DNA from 2 places in the Kitasatospora sp. NPDC057015 genome. Region 2 is predicted to be linked to the other one. Evidence: riboswitches for the same ligand, from Rfam matches in the RefSeq annotation. Region 2 holds a riboswitch; the other holds the start of a gene.
The links. Region 2 has a riboswitch for cobalamin ahead of ACFTWP_RS19210 (HoxN/HupN/NixA family nickel/cobalt transporter). Riboswitches for the same ligand answer to the same signal wherever they lie in the genome.

Region 1 (7,500 bases), on a different contig from region 2:
GACGGCTGCGCCGGTAAGCCCGGTGAGCCCGGGAAGCCGACCCGGTGAGCGCCGCCGGCTCCCGGCCCGTGGAGCTCACCGGCCTTCGGCCCGGCTCTCCCGCACGGGCCCCCGTCCCGGACGGGCCCGCTCGCCCGGGACGGCGTGGCCGACCGGAGGCGCCCGCCACCCCGACGGGCCGGCGACCGTCCGCGCAACGCACGTGCGCCGGCCCGTCGGGGGTGGCGGTCGTCGGCCCGGTGGCCGGGCAGGCCGGATGCGGTACCCCGCGACCGGGCGGGCGCCCGGGGTGGCGTGGGCGCGATCCCGCTACGAGGACGCCGAGGTGAGGTCCGCGGCCTCGCCGCGCTGCCCGGGCAGCGCGGCGGCCCGGACGCGCTCGGCCCGGCGGGCGAGCAGCGGGTAGAGCAGGCACGACCCGAGGACCACCACCGCTGCGTAGGTCACGGCCTGGGTCCCGCTCTCCACGTACTGCTGCCAGGCGGCCCAGGCGCAGACCGCCAGCAGGCTGGCCACGATGGCGCCGATGCTCCACCAGCCGCCGGGGATCCGGTAGGGGCGCTCCAGGTCCGGCTCCCGCAGCCGCAGCGCGACGAGGGCGGCGACCTCCAGCAGGATCCCGATGTTGGTGAGGAAGACGTCGAAGATCACCAGGTTGGTGAAGCTGCTGAGGCAGAACACCGCGTAGATCAGCGAGGAGCCGAGCACGGAAGCGATCGGCACGCGGTAGCGCGGGCTCTCCCTGGCGAGCCACGCCGGGAAGTAGCCGTCCTTCGCGAGGACGACCGGGAGTCGCGAGTTGGAGGCGAGCAGTGCGGAGAACATGGCCACCGCGGCGAACATGCCGCCCACGGTGACGGTGATCTGGAGCCAGGGGCCCGCCAGTTGCTCGGCCACGGCGGAGAAGGAGCCGGCCTCCCAGTTCCGCCAGCCCGCCTCGCCGTCCGCGCCGGTGGCCAGGGAGGCGATGGTGGGCAGCAGGTACCCGATCATGATCAGCACGATCGACATCGCGAGCGCCCGGGGCAGGTGGCGGCGCGGGTTCTCCATCTCGCCGGCCACGTTGGACACGCTGTCCCAGCCGCAGTAGTTCCACATCACGATGAACAGGCCCGCCCCGAAGGCGTTCCAGGTCGACTGGTCGGAGCCGGTGGTGAGGGAGCCGACCGGGTTCGTCCCGTCGCTCGCCAGGTGCACGATGCCGATCACCGAGAGGATCAGCATCGGGACCAGGCAGACCACCGCGAAGACCACCGAGGACTCCCCGACCCAGCCCGCACCGAGCAGGTTGAGCAGGGTGAACACCACGATCACCGCGACGCAGATGAACCAGTTGAGGTCGAACTGCAGGTTCCCCAGTCGGAACAGCACGTGCTCACCGGGGGCGACCGCGCCCACCAGGCTCTGCAGGTAGCTGGTGAACAGGACGGGGTAGACGGCCATGTCGACGAAGCTGCACACCCACTGCAGCAGGCCCTGCTGGAAGCCCCAGAACCTGCCGAGCCCGCGCTTGACCCAGTGGTAGTAGCCGCCCTCCGCCGGGATCGCGGTGCCGAGCTCCGCCACCACGAGCGCGTGCGGGACGCTGTAGATCAGCGGGGTCAGCACGATCAGCAGGATCGCCATGCCGGGCCCGGAGGTCGAGAACAGCTCCTCGATGCCGTACGCGCCGCCGGAGACGCTGAAGAAGATCAGTGCCACCAGCGGCATCAACCGCACCCTCCTGGGCGCGGGCAGGCGGGTCGGGGCGGGGTCCACCGGAAAGGCCGTCATGGTCACCTCGGGGTCGTCGGCGCGCGGATCGTGGGGGAGCCGGATCACCGGGGTCGGCCGCCGTGCGGCGCCGTAGGGGTCGGCGGTGGCGACCGGACGGGCCCGGAGAGCGCCCCCGTACCCGGCCCGGCGGAGCTCTAGGAGTCTCCGGCCTGCGGGGCGGCGCCGCAATCGATCACTGTGCCAAGCGTTCCGTGTCGCCTTTGACAGAGTGGTTTCGCGGTCGGCCGGGCCACCCGTCGCGTCGGGCCGCGTCCGCGTGCGGGTGGACGGAGAGCAGAGCCCCGGGGTCGTTCGTCGCCCCGGTGCGCGGCCCGGACCGCCGGACCGGGGCCGGTGGGACTCGGCGGCGGAAATTCGGTTGCGCCGCGGGAGGGAGCGGCTAGGGTACTGACGTCCTCGCGGATCTCCGCGCCAGGACCTGACGTCGAGGAGGTGTGTCCGGATGGTTGCCGCCCTGTCGCGGCGCGCCTTCGTGTGCGCGCCATACGCCCTCCTCGTTCGTCATCTCCCCACCGGCTGACAGCGCGTCGTATCGGACGCACCCCGGTGGGCCACTCCTCAGGAGCCACCGCAGTGCGTGAGCGCTTTGCCGACAGCGATTCCTTCTCCCGTATCCGTCCCAAGGGCGGGGCCCGGCGCGGCCGACGGTCCGACCGGTTCGACGACTTCGAGGGCGAGTACCTCCCCTCCGAGGGGGACGGGTTCCCCGTGGACCCGGACGACCTCGCCTCTCCCGCCCCGGTGACCGACGGCCCCGCCGAGGGCGACCGCTGGTCCACCTGGGACAAGTCCACCCCCACCGAGAAGGGGCCCGAGCCGCGCCCCGCGTGGGTGGTGACCGAACTGGCGGCCGTGGACACCGAACTCGGCATCGTGAAGACCGGCAAGGAGGCCGACGTCTTCCTGCTGGAGCGCCGCGTGCCGGGCACCGAGCGGCGCACCCTGATGGCGGCCAAGCGCTACCGGGACTCCCAGCACCGGATGTTCCACCGCGACTCGGGCTACCTGGAGGGCCGCCAGCACAAGGAGTCCCGGATCAGCCGGGCGATGGCCAAGCGCACGGCGTTCGGCAAGGAGGCCATCGCCGGGCAGTGGGCGGCGGCCGAGTTCGGCGCGCTGTGCCGGCTCTGGTCGGCCGGGGTGGCCGTCCCGTACCCGGTGCAGATCACCGGGACCGAGATCCTGATGGAGTTCGTCGGTGACGCCGACGGCACGGCAGCGCCCCGACTCGCCCAACTGCGGGCGGAGGAAGCCGACATCGACGATCTCTGGGAGCAGCTCGGCCGCAGCCTGTCGCTGCTCGCGGTCGGCGGCTACGCACACGGCGACCTGTCGGCCTACAACATCCTCGTCCACCGCGGGCGCTTGGTGATCATCGACGTGCCGCAGATCGTGGACGTCGTCGCCAACCCGCGCGGGCGCTCCTTCCTGGAACGGGACGTGCGCAACGTCGGCGCCTGGTTCGCGTCCCGGGGCCTGTCCGAGGAGCGCGTGCAGGAGCTGGTCGAGGAGCTCGCCGCCGACGCGCGCCTGAGGTAGCCGCCGCGCGCCGGGGAGTCCCTCGGCGCGGAGGGGAGTCCCTCGGCGCGGAGGGGAGTCCCTCGGCGCGGAGGGGCACGCGGACGGTCCGCCCGCTCCCCGCCCCCCGCCACCCCGTCGTCGTCGCCCGGCCGCTGCTCCGGCCTCGACCTCGGCGGGGAGCCGGCGGGGAGCCGGCGCACGCGCCCACGGACCGGGCCCGCGTACGGCCCGGTCCGTGGGTCGTCCGCGGCGCCGGGATCCCGGCCGACGGCGGGCTGCGGGTCCACGCCGCCATCCGCCATCCGGACAATCGCCGACAGGACCGTCCGGATCGGCCTAGGCTGTGCCTCGCAGTCGGTTCGCCCTGCCAGCCAGGCAGGCGCGTCGCAAGAGGGAACCCGGTGTGAATCCGGGACTGCCCCGCAGCGGTGAGTGGGAACGACCGCCGTCACATGCACTGAGCCCCGTAGGGGCCCGGGAAGCGACGGCCAGTAGGTGTCGGAGGCCGACAGGCCCGGCGTGCCCACGAGTCCGAAGACCTGCCACTGCCCGTGTGCGACCGCACGCGGTGATCTCGGTGACCTCGCGGGCAGGTCGGCGGAGCGGGCGGGCACATCCTGGTGCCACGCCCCCTGTCGTGCTCTCTCGTCCTCGTGCTCTCCCGGGATCGCAACGCGACTCGCGAAGGAGAGTTCCGTGTCATCGAGTTCCACCACCCCGCAGGCCATCCCGCAGGTCACCGTGCAGGCCACCGTGTACGGCTACCCGAGGCAGGGCCCGAACCGGGAGCTGAAGAAGGCGATCGAGGGGTACTGGGCCGGCCGCGTCGACGCCGAGTCCCTGCGGGCCACCGCCGCCGGACTGCGCCGCGAGAACTGGCGGCAGCTGGCGGAGGCCGGCGTCACCGAGGTGCCCACCGGCGACTTCTCGCTCTACGACCACGTGCTGGACACCACCGTGGCCGTGGGCGCGATCCCGCCGCGCCACCGGGCCGCGGTGGCCGCCGACCCGCTGGACGGCTACTTCGCGATGGCCCGCGGCACCCAGGACGCGGCCCCGCTGGAGATGACCAAGTGGTTCGACACCAACTACCACTACCTGGTGCCCGAGGTGGGCCCGGACACGGTGTTCGCGGCGAACTCCGCGAAGGCGGTCTCCGAACTGCGCGAGGCGCTCCTGCTCGGCCACCGCGCCGCCCGTCCGGTGCTGGTGGGCCCGCTGACCTACCTGCTGCTGGCCAAGCCCGCGCCCGAAGCGGCCGCCGACTTCCAACCCATCACCCTGCTCGACCGGCTGCTGCCCGTCTACGCCGAGCTGCTCGCGGACCTGCGCGCCGCCGGCGCCGAGTGGGTGCAACTGGACGAGCCAGCCCTGGTGCAGGACCGCACCCCGGCCGAACTGAACGCCGCCGAGCGGGTCTACCGCGATCTCGGCGCCCTCACCGAACGGCCGAGCATCCTCGTCGCGACCTACTTCGACCGGGCCGGCGAGGCGCTGAAGGTCCTCGCCGGGGCCCCGATCGAGGGGGTGGGCCTGGACTTCACCGGACCGGCCGCGGGCAACCTCGACGACCTCGCCGCCGTCGGCGGACTGCCCGGCAAGCGCCTGGTGGCCGGTGTGGTGGACGGCCGCAACATCTGGATCAACGACCTGGCGAAGTCCCTCTCCACCCTGGCCACCCTCCTGGGCCTGGCCGAGCGGGTGGACGTCGCGCCGTCCTGCTCCCTGCTGCACGTCCCGCTCGACGCGGGCGCCGAGCGCGACCTCGACCCGCAGGTCGCCCGCTGGCTGGCCTTCGCCCGTCAGAAGACCGAGGAGATCACCACCCTGGCGCGGGGCCTGCGCGAGGGCACCCACGCGATTCTCCCCGAACTCGCCGCCAACCGGGCCGACCTGGCCTCCCGCGCCGCCTCGGCGCTCACCCGCGACCCGGTCGTCCGTGCCAGGGCCGCCGCCACCACCCCCGGGGACGCCCGCCGCGCGCAGGCCTACCCCGAGCGCGCCGAGGCCCAGCGCGCCCGCCTCGGCCTGCCCCTGCTGCCCACCACCACCATCGGCTCCTTCCCGCAGACGGCCGACCTGCGGGTCGCCCGCGCCGACCTGCGCGCCGGCCGGATCGACCAGGCCGCCTACCAGGACCTGATGCGCGCCGAGGTCCGCGAGGTGATCGCCTATCAGGAGAAGGCCGGGCTCGACGTCCTGGTGCACGGCGAGCCCGAGCGCAACGACATGGTCCAGTACTTCGCCGAGCAGCTCACCGGGTACCTGGCCACCCAGCACGGTTGGGTGCAGTCCTACGGCACCCGCTACGTCCGCCCGCCGGTCCTGGCCGGCGACGTCTCCCGCCCGCACCCGATGACCGTCGACTGGTTCCGCTACGCGCAGGACCTCACCGACAGGCCGGTCAAGGGCATGCTCACCGGCCCGGTCACCATGCTCGCCTGGTCCTTCGTCCGCGACGACCAGCCGCTCGCCGACACCGCCCGTCAGGTCGCCCTCGCCCTGCGCGACGAGGTCGTCGACCTGGAGGCCGCCGGCGCCGCCGTCGTCCAGGTCGACGAGCCGGCCCTGCGCGAGACCCTGCCGCTGCGGGCCGCCGGCCGGCCGGCGTACCTGGCGTGGGCCACGGAGTCGTTCCGGCTCACCACCTCGGGGGTCCGGGCGGACACCCAGGTCCACACCCACATGTGCTACGCCGAGTTCGGCGCGATCATGACCGCGATCGACGGGCTCGACGCCGACGTGATCTCGCTGGAGGCGGCCCGCTCGCACATGGAGGTCGCCCACGAGCTGGCCGGGGCGGGCTACCCGCGCGAGGTAGGTCCGGGCGTCTACGACATCCACTCGCCCCGGGTGCCGAGCAGCGCGGAGGCCGCCGCCCTGCTCCGCGCCGGCCTGGCCGCCGTCCCGGCCGAGCGGCTCTGGGTCAACCCCGACTGCGGGCTGAAGACCCGCGGGTGGACGGAGACCCGCGCCTCGCTGGAGAACCTGGTCGCCGCGGCCAGGGAAGTCCGCGCGGAACTGGCCGGCTGACGCCGCCGCCGGGGCGGGTGGTCGCGACCACTCGCCCCGGCAGCGCCCGTACCGTACCGGGGCGTCGTGGCCGGTCGGCCCGTCACGGACCGACGCGGACGCGGGGCTCCTGCGACCGCGCCCGGCGGATTTCCGTTATCGCCGTGCCCGGCACGGGTCTCCTGTCCTGTGGGGCGCTGTTCAGGTTTCCGGCCCCACGGGACGGAAGGCTTCGATGATGTTCGCTTCCACTCGCTCGGTCTTCCGCTGGGGGGCCGTGCTGGCAGCCGCGGCCGGGCTGCTCCTGTTCCTGCTGGGCGCCACCGGTCCGTCCGGGGGCCCCGAGGGTTCGGGGGCGGCGGGCCGGGGGCACGGCGCCGCGCCGACGCCCGGCCGGCCGTCGTCGCCGTCGTCGCCGTCGTCGGCCGCTCCGGTGATGCCCGGGATGGCCTCCGGCGAGGGGCTCGTCGGAGAACTGGGCGGCTACCGGCTGGACTCCCCGGTCGCCACCCTCCCGGCCGGCCAGGCGGTGAGCTACCCGTTCACCGTCCTCGGCCCCGACGGATCGCCGGTCACCGACTTCGCCGTCGCCCAGACCAGGCGGCTGCACTTCTACGCGATCCGCACGGATCTCACGGGCTATCAGCACCTGCACCCGGCGATGGCCGCCGACGGCGGCTGGACCGCCGACCTGGCCGCCCTCACGCCCGGCAGCTGGCGGCTGTACGCCGCGTTCACGCCGAACACCGGCCGGGGCAAGGGCAGGGAGTTCGTCCTCAGCCGCACCGTGTCCGTGCCCGGCGAGACCGCCGCCGAGCCGCTGCCCGCGGCGGCCGACGGCACGACCGTCGACGGCTACACCGTCACCCTGAAGGCCGGGTCGACGGGGCCGATGACCCAGCGGCTCACCGTCACCGTCACCAGGGACGGCGAGCCGACCACCGACCTCCAGCCGTACCTCGACAGCTACGCCCATCTGAGTGCCTTTCACGAGGGTGACCAGGCGCTGGCCCATCTCCACCCCGGGAACGCGGTCGACGGGGATCACGGCGGTCCGACGCTGACCTTCGACGCCATGGTCGGCGAGTCCGGGAACTGGCGGGTCTTCCTCCAGTTCCAGACCGCCGGGCAGCTGCACACGGCGGTTCTCACCCTGCGCGTGCCCTGACCCCGGCCGTGCCCTGCGCTGCC
Region 2 (7,500 bases):
GGCGGCGGGCATCGTCGCCGAGGCGATGGTGGCGCTGGTGCTGGCGGACGCGGTGAGCGAGAAGTTCGGCGGCGACAACGTCTCCGAGACCCGCCGCAACGTGCAGGGCTACCTCGACAACCTGATCGTCCGATGACCGCACCGGTCCTCGTGCTGGTCGGCCCGCCCGGCAGTGGCAAGACCACCGTCGGGCGGGAGCTGGCCGCGCGCCTCGGCGTGGAGTTCCGCGACACCGACGCCGACGTCGAGGCGCTGGCGGGCAAGCCGATCGCGGAGATCTTCATCGACGAGGGCGAGCCGCACTTCCGTGAGCTGGAGGCCCGCGCCGTGCGCGAGGCCGCCGAGGGCCACCCCGGCGTGCTCGCACTGGGCGGCGGCGCGGTGCTGGCCGAGGCCACCCGCGCCGTCCTCGCCGACCTGCCCGTGGTGTTCCTGGAGGTGCCGCTCGGCGACGCCGTGAAGCGCGTCGGCCTGGACGCGCCGCGCCCGCTGCTCGCGGTCAACCCGCGGGCCCGCTGGCGCGAGCTGATGGAGGCCAGGCGCCCTCTCTACCTGGAGGTGGCGACCGCCGTGGTCACCACCGAGGGGCGCTCCCCGGAGCAGGTCGCCGACGCCGTACTCGAAGCACTGGAGCTGCAACCGAAATGAACGAGCAGGGGCCCATGACCGACACCGTGACCATCCACGTCGGTGGCAGCGCCGGCCACGACCCGTACGACGTGCTGATCGGCCGCCAGCTGCTCGGCGAGCTGGGCCGGCTGATCGGGACCCAGGCGCGTCGGGTCGCGATCATCCACCCGGAGGCCCTGGAGGCCACCGGCGAGGCGATCCGCGAGGACCTCGCGGCCGAGGGCTACGAGGCGATCGCCCTCCAGGTGCCCAACGCCGAGGAGGCCAAGAGCGCCGAGGTCGCCGCGTACTGCTGGTCGGTGCTCGGCCAGACCGGCTTCACCCGCAGCGACGTGATCGTCGGCCTCGGCGGCGGCGCCACCACCGACCTGGCCGGCTTCGTCGCCGCGACCTGGCTGCGCGGGGTGCGCTGGGTCTCCATGCCCACCACCCTGCTCGGCATGGTCGACGCGGCCGTCGGCGGCAAGACCGGCATCAACATCGCCGAGGGCAAGAACATGGTCGGCGCGTTCCACCCGCCGGCCGGTGTGCTCGCCGACCTGGACACCCTGGAGACGGTGCCCAGGCACGACTACGTCTCCGGTCTCGCCGAGGTCATCAAGGCCGGCTTCATCGCCGACCCGGTGATCCTCGACCTGGTCGAGGCCGACCCCGAGGGCGCCAAGAGCCCGGCCGGCCCGCACACCCTGGAGCTCATCCAGCGGGCCATCCAGGTCAAGGCCGACGTGGTCTCCGGCGACCTCAAGGAGGCCGGGCGCCGCGAGATCCTCAACTACGGGCACACCCTCGCGCACGCCATCGAGCGCAACGAGCGCTACAAGTGGCGGCACGGCGCGGCCGTCTCGGTCGGCATGGTCTTCGCCGCCGAACTCGGCCGGCTCGCCGGGCGCCTCGACGACGAGACCGCCGACCGGCACCGCACCGTGCTCGCCTCGGTCGGCCTGCCGCTCACCTACCGCGGTGACGCCTGGCCCAAGCTGCTGGACGCCATGAAGATCGACAAGAAGTCGCGCGGCGACCTGCTGCGCTTCATCGTCCTCGACGGCCTGGCCAGGACCTCCGTACTGGAGGGCCCCGACCCGTCGCTGCTGGTCGCCGCCTACGCGGAGGTCTCCGCGTGAGCCGCGTGCTGGTGCTCAACGGGCCCAACCTCGGCCGCCTCGGCAGCCGCGAGCCCGACGTCTACGGCGCCACCTCGTACGCCGGGCTGGTCGAGCGCTGCGCCGTGCTCGGCAAGGAGCTGGGCTTCGAGGTCGAGGTCAAGGAGACCAACTCCGAGCAGCAGATGATCGAGTGGCTGCACTGGGCCGCCGACGAGCGGACCCCGGTGGTGATCAACCCCGGGGCGTTCACCCACTACTCGTACGCGATCCGCGACGCCGCCGCCCAGCGGACGGCGCCGCTCATCGAGGTGCACATCTCCAACCCGTACGCGCGCGAGGAGTTCCGGCACACCTCGGTGATCGCCGCGGTGGCCTCCGGGACCATCGCGGGCTTCGGCCTCGGCTCGTACGAACTGGCCCTGCGCGCCCTCGCGGAGCAGCTCACCACACGCTGAAGCAAGATCAACGGCCCGGTGGCGGACTGTGCCCGCCGCCGGGCCGGCGTGTAGTGTCCCCGTCGAAGACGGTGTCGGGAGGTGACCGTGACGCAGTACCCAGGGGGAGGACAGCTGCCTCCACGGCCGGTGACCCCGCCGGCGACACCCACCGCACCGGCCCCGCAGACCGGGCCCGTACCGGCGGCCGGACCGCTCGGCGCACCGCAGCCCGCAGCCGGCCCGCAGTCCGTCGCTGCCGTCGGCCCCGGCCCGCAGCCCGCACCGGCGCCAGCTCCGCTCGTGCCCCCGGCCGCCGCACCCGCGCGCGGCGCCGGGCCGCTCTTCGCGGCGCCGACCGCGGCCGGCCCGCCCGGCGGCCACCCCGCACCCCGGCACCCCTACGGTGACCCGGCGCTGCGTGCACGGAGCGCCCCCGGCCCGGCCGGCCCACCGGCGCCGGCCGGCGCCACGGGGCACTTCCTGCTGCCGTCCGGGGCACCGGTCCAGCTGCCCGCGCATCCGCAGCCGCACGCTCCCACCGGCCCGATCGCCGTCCTGCTGATCGGCCCGGCCGGCGCCGGCAAGACCACCGTCGCGCGGCACTGGGCCGAACGCCGCCCCTCCCCGACCGCGCACATCAGCCTGGACGACGTCCGGGAGTGGGTGCAGTCCGGCTTCGCCAACCCGCAGTCCGGCTGGAACAACGCCTCCGAGGCCCAGTACCGGCTGGCCCGCCGCACCTGCGGCTTCGCCTGCCGCAACTACCTCGCCAACGGCATCTCCTGCATCATCGACGACGCGGTGTTCCCGGACCGCCCGGCGATCGGTCTCGGCGGCTGGAAGCGCCACATCGGCCCCGGCATGATCCCGGTGGTGCTGCTCCCCGGGCTGGACTCCGTCCTCGCCCGCAACGCCCGCCGCAGCGGCAATCGGCGCCTCAGCGACGAGGAGGTCGCCCGGATCCACGGCCGGATGGCCGGCTGGTACAACTCCGGGCTGCCGATCATCGACAACTCCCAACTGGACGTCGGCGCCACCGCCGCCGCCCTGGACCAGGTCATCCTGGCCCGCCTGCTCGGGCGCCCCGTACGCTGACCAGGGCCTTCCCGCCGCCGCCCGCCGATCGCCGCCACACCGGGCTGTCAGTGCCGGCTGGGATGATGGACCCGTCCTGCTGATCCACCGGGGGAGCCGTTCCGTGCCCGAAGGCCACATCATCCACCGCCTGGCCGCCCAGAACTTCCAGGCCTTCGGCGACCGCCCCGTCCGGGTCTCCAGCCCGCAGGGGCGCTTCGCCGACGGCGCCGAGCTGATCGACGGCCAGGCACTCGTCTCGGCCGAGGCCACCGGCAAGCACCTCTTCCTCGGGTTCGAGGAGGGCGCCTGGCTGCACGTCCACCTCGGCCTGTACGGCGGCTTCACCTTCGGCGAGGGCCCGGCCCCGCGGGCGGTCGGCCTGGTGCGGCTGCGGCTGGAGAACGACGACGCGTACGCCGACCTGCGCGGCCCCACCACCTGCGAGCTGCTCACCCCGGGCGAGAAGGCGGCCGTCGCCGCCCGGCTGGGGCCGGACCCGCTGCGCGCGGACGCCGACCCGGTGCTGGCCTGGCGGCGGATCTCCGCCAGCCGGACGACGGTCGCGGCCCTGCTGATGGACCAGAAGGTGCTGGCGGGCGTCGGCAACGTCTACCGCGCCGAGGTGCTCTTCCGGCTCGGCATCAGCCCGCACCGGGCCGGCCGCGACCTGACGCGTGCGCAGTGGGACGCCATCTGGGCCGACCTGGTCACCCTGATGCAGGAGGGGGTGGACGCGGGCCGGATCGACACCGTCCGCCCCGAGCACACCCCCGAGGCGATGAACCGCCCGCCGCGGGTCGACGACCACGGCGGCGAGGTCTACGTCTACCGCCGTGCGGCGATGCCCTGCCTGGTCTGCGGCACGGCCGTCCGCACCGAGGAGCACGCGGCCCGCAACCTCTTCTGGTGCCCGAGCTGCCAGCGGGTCTGACCGGCCGTCACCCGGCGCGGGCGGTCACGCGGGGGCGGTCACCTCGTGCGGCTGCGGCTCGGCATGGTCGTCCGCCGCGCAGTGGGCCAGCAGCGGGCCGAGGTCCTCGTCGACGATCCGGTAGCGCACCACCCGGCCGTCCCTGTCGCCGGCCACCACGGCGGCGGTGCGCAGCAGCCGCAGCGCCTGGGAGACGGCCGGGTCGCGCATGCCGGTGGCGACCGCGAGGTCGCTGACGGCGAGCGGGCCGGCCCGGTGCAGGGCGAGCAGCAGGGCGAGGCGTCCCGGGTCGGCGAGCAGGGCGAAGCGTTCGGCCCGGGCGCGCACCCGGGCGGGGTCGCCGATCGCCGCGATGGCCTCGCAGACCCGGTGGCCGTCGATGGTCCGGTGGTCCGCGCGCTCGGCCGGTACGAGATGCATGCGGGCCATTCTCGCAGCCCACGGGGTGTGATCCTGAACACCTGCGCAGGTGCGCAGCCTTGCATGGACGACCTGACGCCCCGTACGGTGTGGCCCGCCGTGGTGTTCGGGAAGACCGGTGACGGACCTTCAGAGGTCCCAGACCGGAGCGGCCCTCGCCACTGTGATCGGGAAGCATCCGCGCCATGTCCCGCCCCCTGACCGGGGCGGGTGGTCACTGGACGTCCAGGCGTCCGGGAAGGCCGGCGCGGGAGCGTTCGACCCGTCAGCCAGGAGACCGGCCACGGCATCTCACGAAGTGATCCACGAGGTGCTGGAGCGTGACCGCATGACCCTGCCCGAAATCGGTGCCGCCCCGGCCGCGCCGCCCACCGCCCCCGCCCTGCCGGCCTTCCGCTGGCGGCGCGAGGACACCGTCCGCACGGCCGGGCTGATGGCGGTGATCCTGGCGATGCACGTGGCGGCGTTCGGGACGCTCTTCTTCCTGGTGGCACCGCACGAGTACGCGGTCGGCACCCAGGTCTTCGGGGTCGGCCTGGGCATCACCGCGTACACGCTGGGGATGCGCCACGCCTTCGACGCGGACCACATCGCCGTGATCGACAACACCACCCGCAAGCTGATGGCGGACGGCCGGCGGCCGGTGTCGGTGGGCTTCTGGTTCGCCCTGGGCCACTCCTCCATGGTCGTCCTGATGGCGGCGCTGGTGGCGGGCGGCGCGCAGCTGGCGAACACCCTGATGGACGAGGACTCGACGGCCCACCAGTGGCTCGGCGTGCTGGGCACCAGTGCCTCGGGGGCCTTCCTGTACCTGATCGGCGCGCTGAACCTGGCGGCGCTGTTCGGCATCCTGCGGGTCTTCCGGGCGATGCGGGCCGGTCGGTTCGACGAGGCGGAGCTGGAGGGGCACCTGAACTCCCGCGGCCTGTTCAACCGGGTGCTGAACCGGGCCACCCGTTCGATCACCCGGCCCGGGCAGATGTTCCCGGTCGGGATGGTGCTCGGGCTCGGCTTCGACACGGCGACCGAGGTGACCCTGATGGTGATGGCGGGCAGCGGCGCGGCCGCCGGGCTGCCCTGGTACGCGATCGTCTGCCTGCCGCTGCTGTTCGCGGCGGGGATGAGCCTGTTCGACACGCTGGACGGGACCTTCATGAACTTCGCCTACCAGTGGGCCTTCTCCAACCCGGTGCGCAAGGTGTACTACAACCTGACCATCACCGGGCTGTCGATCGCGGTCGCCTTCATCATCGGCACGATCGAGCTGGTCAGCGTGCTGCACGAGAAGCTGGACCTGACCGATCCGGTCAGCGGCTGGATCGCCGGCCTCTCGCTCGACAACGTGGGCTATGTGATCGTCGGGCTCTTCGTGGTGGTCTGGGCGGCGGCCGTCGCCTACTGGCGGCTGGGCAGGGTGGAGCAGCGCTGGGCCGCCGCGCCGTGAGCGGGTTTGCCCGGCCGGGCGGACCGGTGGTTCAGGCGGCGGCGAGCAGCAGGGTCCCGGCCACCGCCAGGCCCGCACCGAGCACCTGTATCCGGCGCAGCCGCTCGTCGAGCACACCGCGTGCCATCAGCGCGGTGACGACGGGGTAGAGCGAGGCCAGCACGGCCGCCGCGGCCGCCGACCCGCTGTGCGAGGCCGTCGCGTAGGCGCCGTTCGCCGCCACGTCGGCCAGGCCCACGGCGGTGAGGGCGGGCAGCCGCCCCCGCAGCTCCCGGCCGAGACCGGTGCCGGTGCCGGTCCGCCGCAGGGTCAGGGCCAGGGCGGCGCCGCCGACCGCGATGTTGCACAGCCGCTGGACGCAGAGGGTCAGGAGCAGGCCGCCGCCGGCGGAGGCCTGCGCGACCAGGGCCATCACGGCGCCGAAGCCGAACGCGGCGCCCAGGGTGAGCAGCAGGACCCGGGGCCCGGCCGCCGGCCCGCCCCGCTGCGGGCCGGCGGCCAGCACGACCCCGGCCAGCGCGACCGCGATCCCGGCGGCCTGCCCGAGGCCGGGCCGCTCGCCCAGTGCGAGTCCGACCCCGACCGGGACGGCCACCCCGACGGTGGCCAGCGGTGACACCACCCCCATCGGCCCCATTGCCAGCGCCCGGTAGAAGGCCAGCATGGCGAACGGCCCGATCACCCCGGCGGCGACGGCGTACCAGAGCATCGGCGTGGCGTCGCCGATCCCGCCGGTGGCGAGGACGGCCGCCACCAGGACGACGGCGGCGGTCAGCTGTGAGGCGACCACCACCGCGAGGGCGGGAAGTCTCCTGGTCAGGGCGCCGCCGCCGAAGTCGGCCAGGCCCCAGAGCAGGCTGGCGGTGAGGGCGAGCAGGGCGCTCACCGCGGTCTGGCCGCGGGGGTGGTGGGGGACAGCACGATGGCCTCCGCAGTACATTCGACCGGACGCCTGTCCGGATCGCAGCGTAGTACAGCAGAATGAACCAGCCGAATCAATTTATTGGACTATCTCGTGCCGGATCCCGATCTCGTCTCCCAGGCGCTCGCCCGGAACCTCAAGCGGCTGCGCGCCGAACGCGGCCACACCCTCGACGCGCTGGCCGCCCGGGCCGGCGTCAGTCGCGGGATGATCGTGCAGATCGAGCAGGTCAGGACCAATCCCAGCGTCGCCACGGTGGTGCGGCTGGCCGACGCGCTCGGGGTCTCGGTCGCCCGGCTGCTGGACTACGACGAGAGCGCCGCGGTGCGGATCGTCACGCCCGACCAGGCCGTCCCGCTCTGGACCGGCCCGCAGGGCGGCAGCGGCACGCTGCTGAGCGGCGTGGAGGCCCCGGGGCCGCTCGAACTCTGGGCCTGGCACCTCGAACCCGGCGAGGGCTACGGCTCCGAGGCGCACCCCGCGGGGACGGTCGAGATCGTCCGGGTGGAGACCGGTGAGCTGACCCTCTCCCACGG

Region 1: linked by a shared signal. The riboswitch ahead of metE (5-methyltetrahydropteroyltriglutamate--homocysteine S-methyltransferase) and the one ahead of ACFTWP_RS19210 (HoxN/HupN/NixA family nickel/cobalt transporter) in region 2 are both predicted to bind cobalamin.

What each region holds. Positions count from the first base shown of each region.
Region 1 covers NZ_JBHUSG010000001.1:168,090-175,589, reverse strand. The annotation lists gene ACFTWP_RS00720 (APC family permease) at 310-1,773, opposite strand; gene ACFTWP_RS00715 (serine protein kinase RIO) at 2,350-3,315, shown strand; cobalamin riboswitch at 3,636-3,859, shown strand; gene metE (5-methyltetrahydropteroyltriglutamate--homocysteine S-methyltransferase) at 3,994-6,330, shown strand; gene ACFTWP_RS00705 (hypothetical protein) at 6,548-7,477, shown strand.
Region 2 covers NZ_JBHUSG010000018.1:110,814-118,313, forward strand. The annotation lists gene aroC (chorismate synthase) at 1-136, shown strand, start outside; gene ACFTWP_RS19180 (shikimate kinase) at 133-648, shown strand; gene aroB (3-dehydroquinate synthase) at 663-1,751, shown strand; gene aroQ (type II 3-dehydroquinate dehydratase) at 1,748-2,188, shown strand; gene ACFTWP_RS19195 (AAA family ATPase) at 2,276-3,265, shown strand; gene ACFTWP_RS19200 (Fpg/Nei family DNA glycosylase) at 3,369-4,178, shown strand; gene ACFTWP_RS19205 (ArsR/SmtB family transcription factor) at 4,203-4,598, opposite strand; cobalamin riboswitch at 4,682-4,899, shown strand; gene ACFTWP_RS19210 (HoxN/HupN/NixA family nickel/cobalt transporter) at 4,927-6,042, shown strand; gene ACFTWP_RS19215 (EamA family transporter) at 6,074-6,928, opposite strand; gene ACFTWP_RS19220 (helix-turn-helix domain-containing protein) at 7,046-7,500, shown strand, end outside.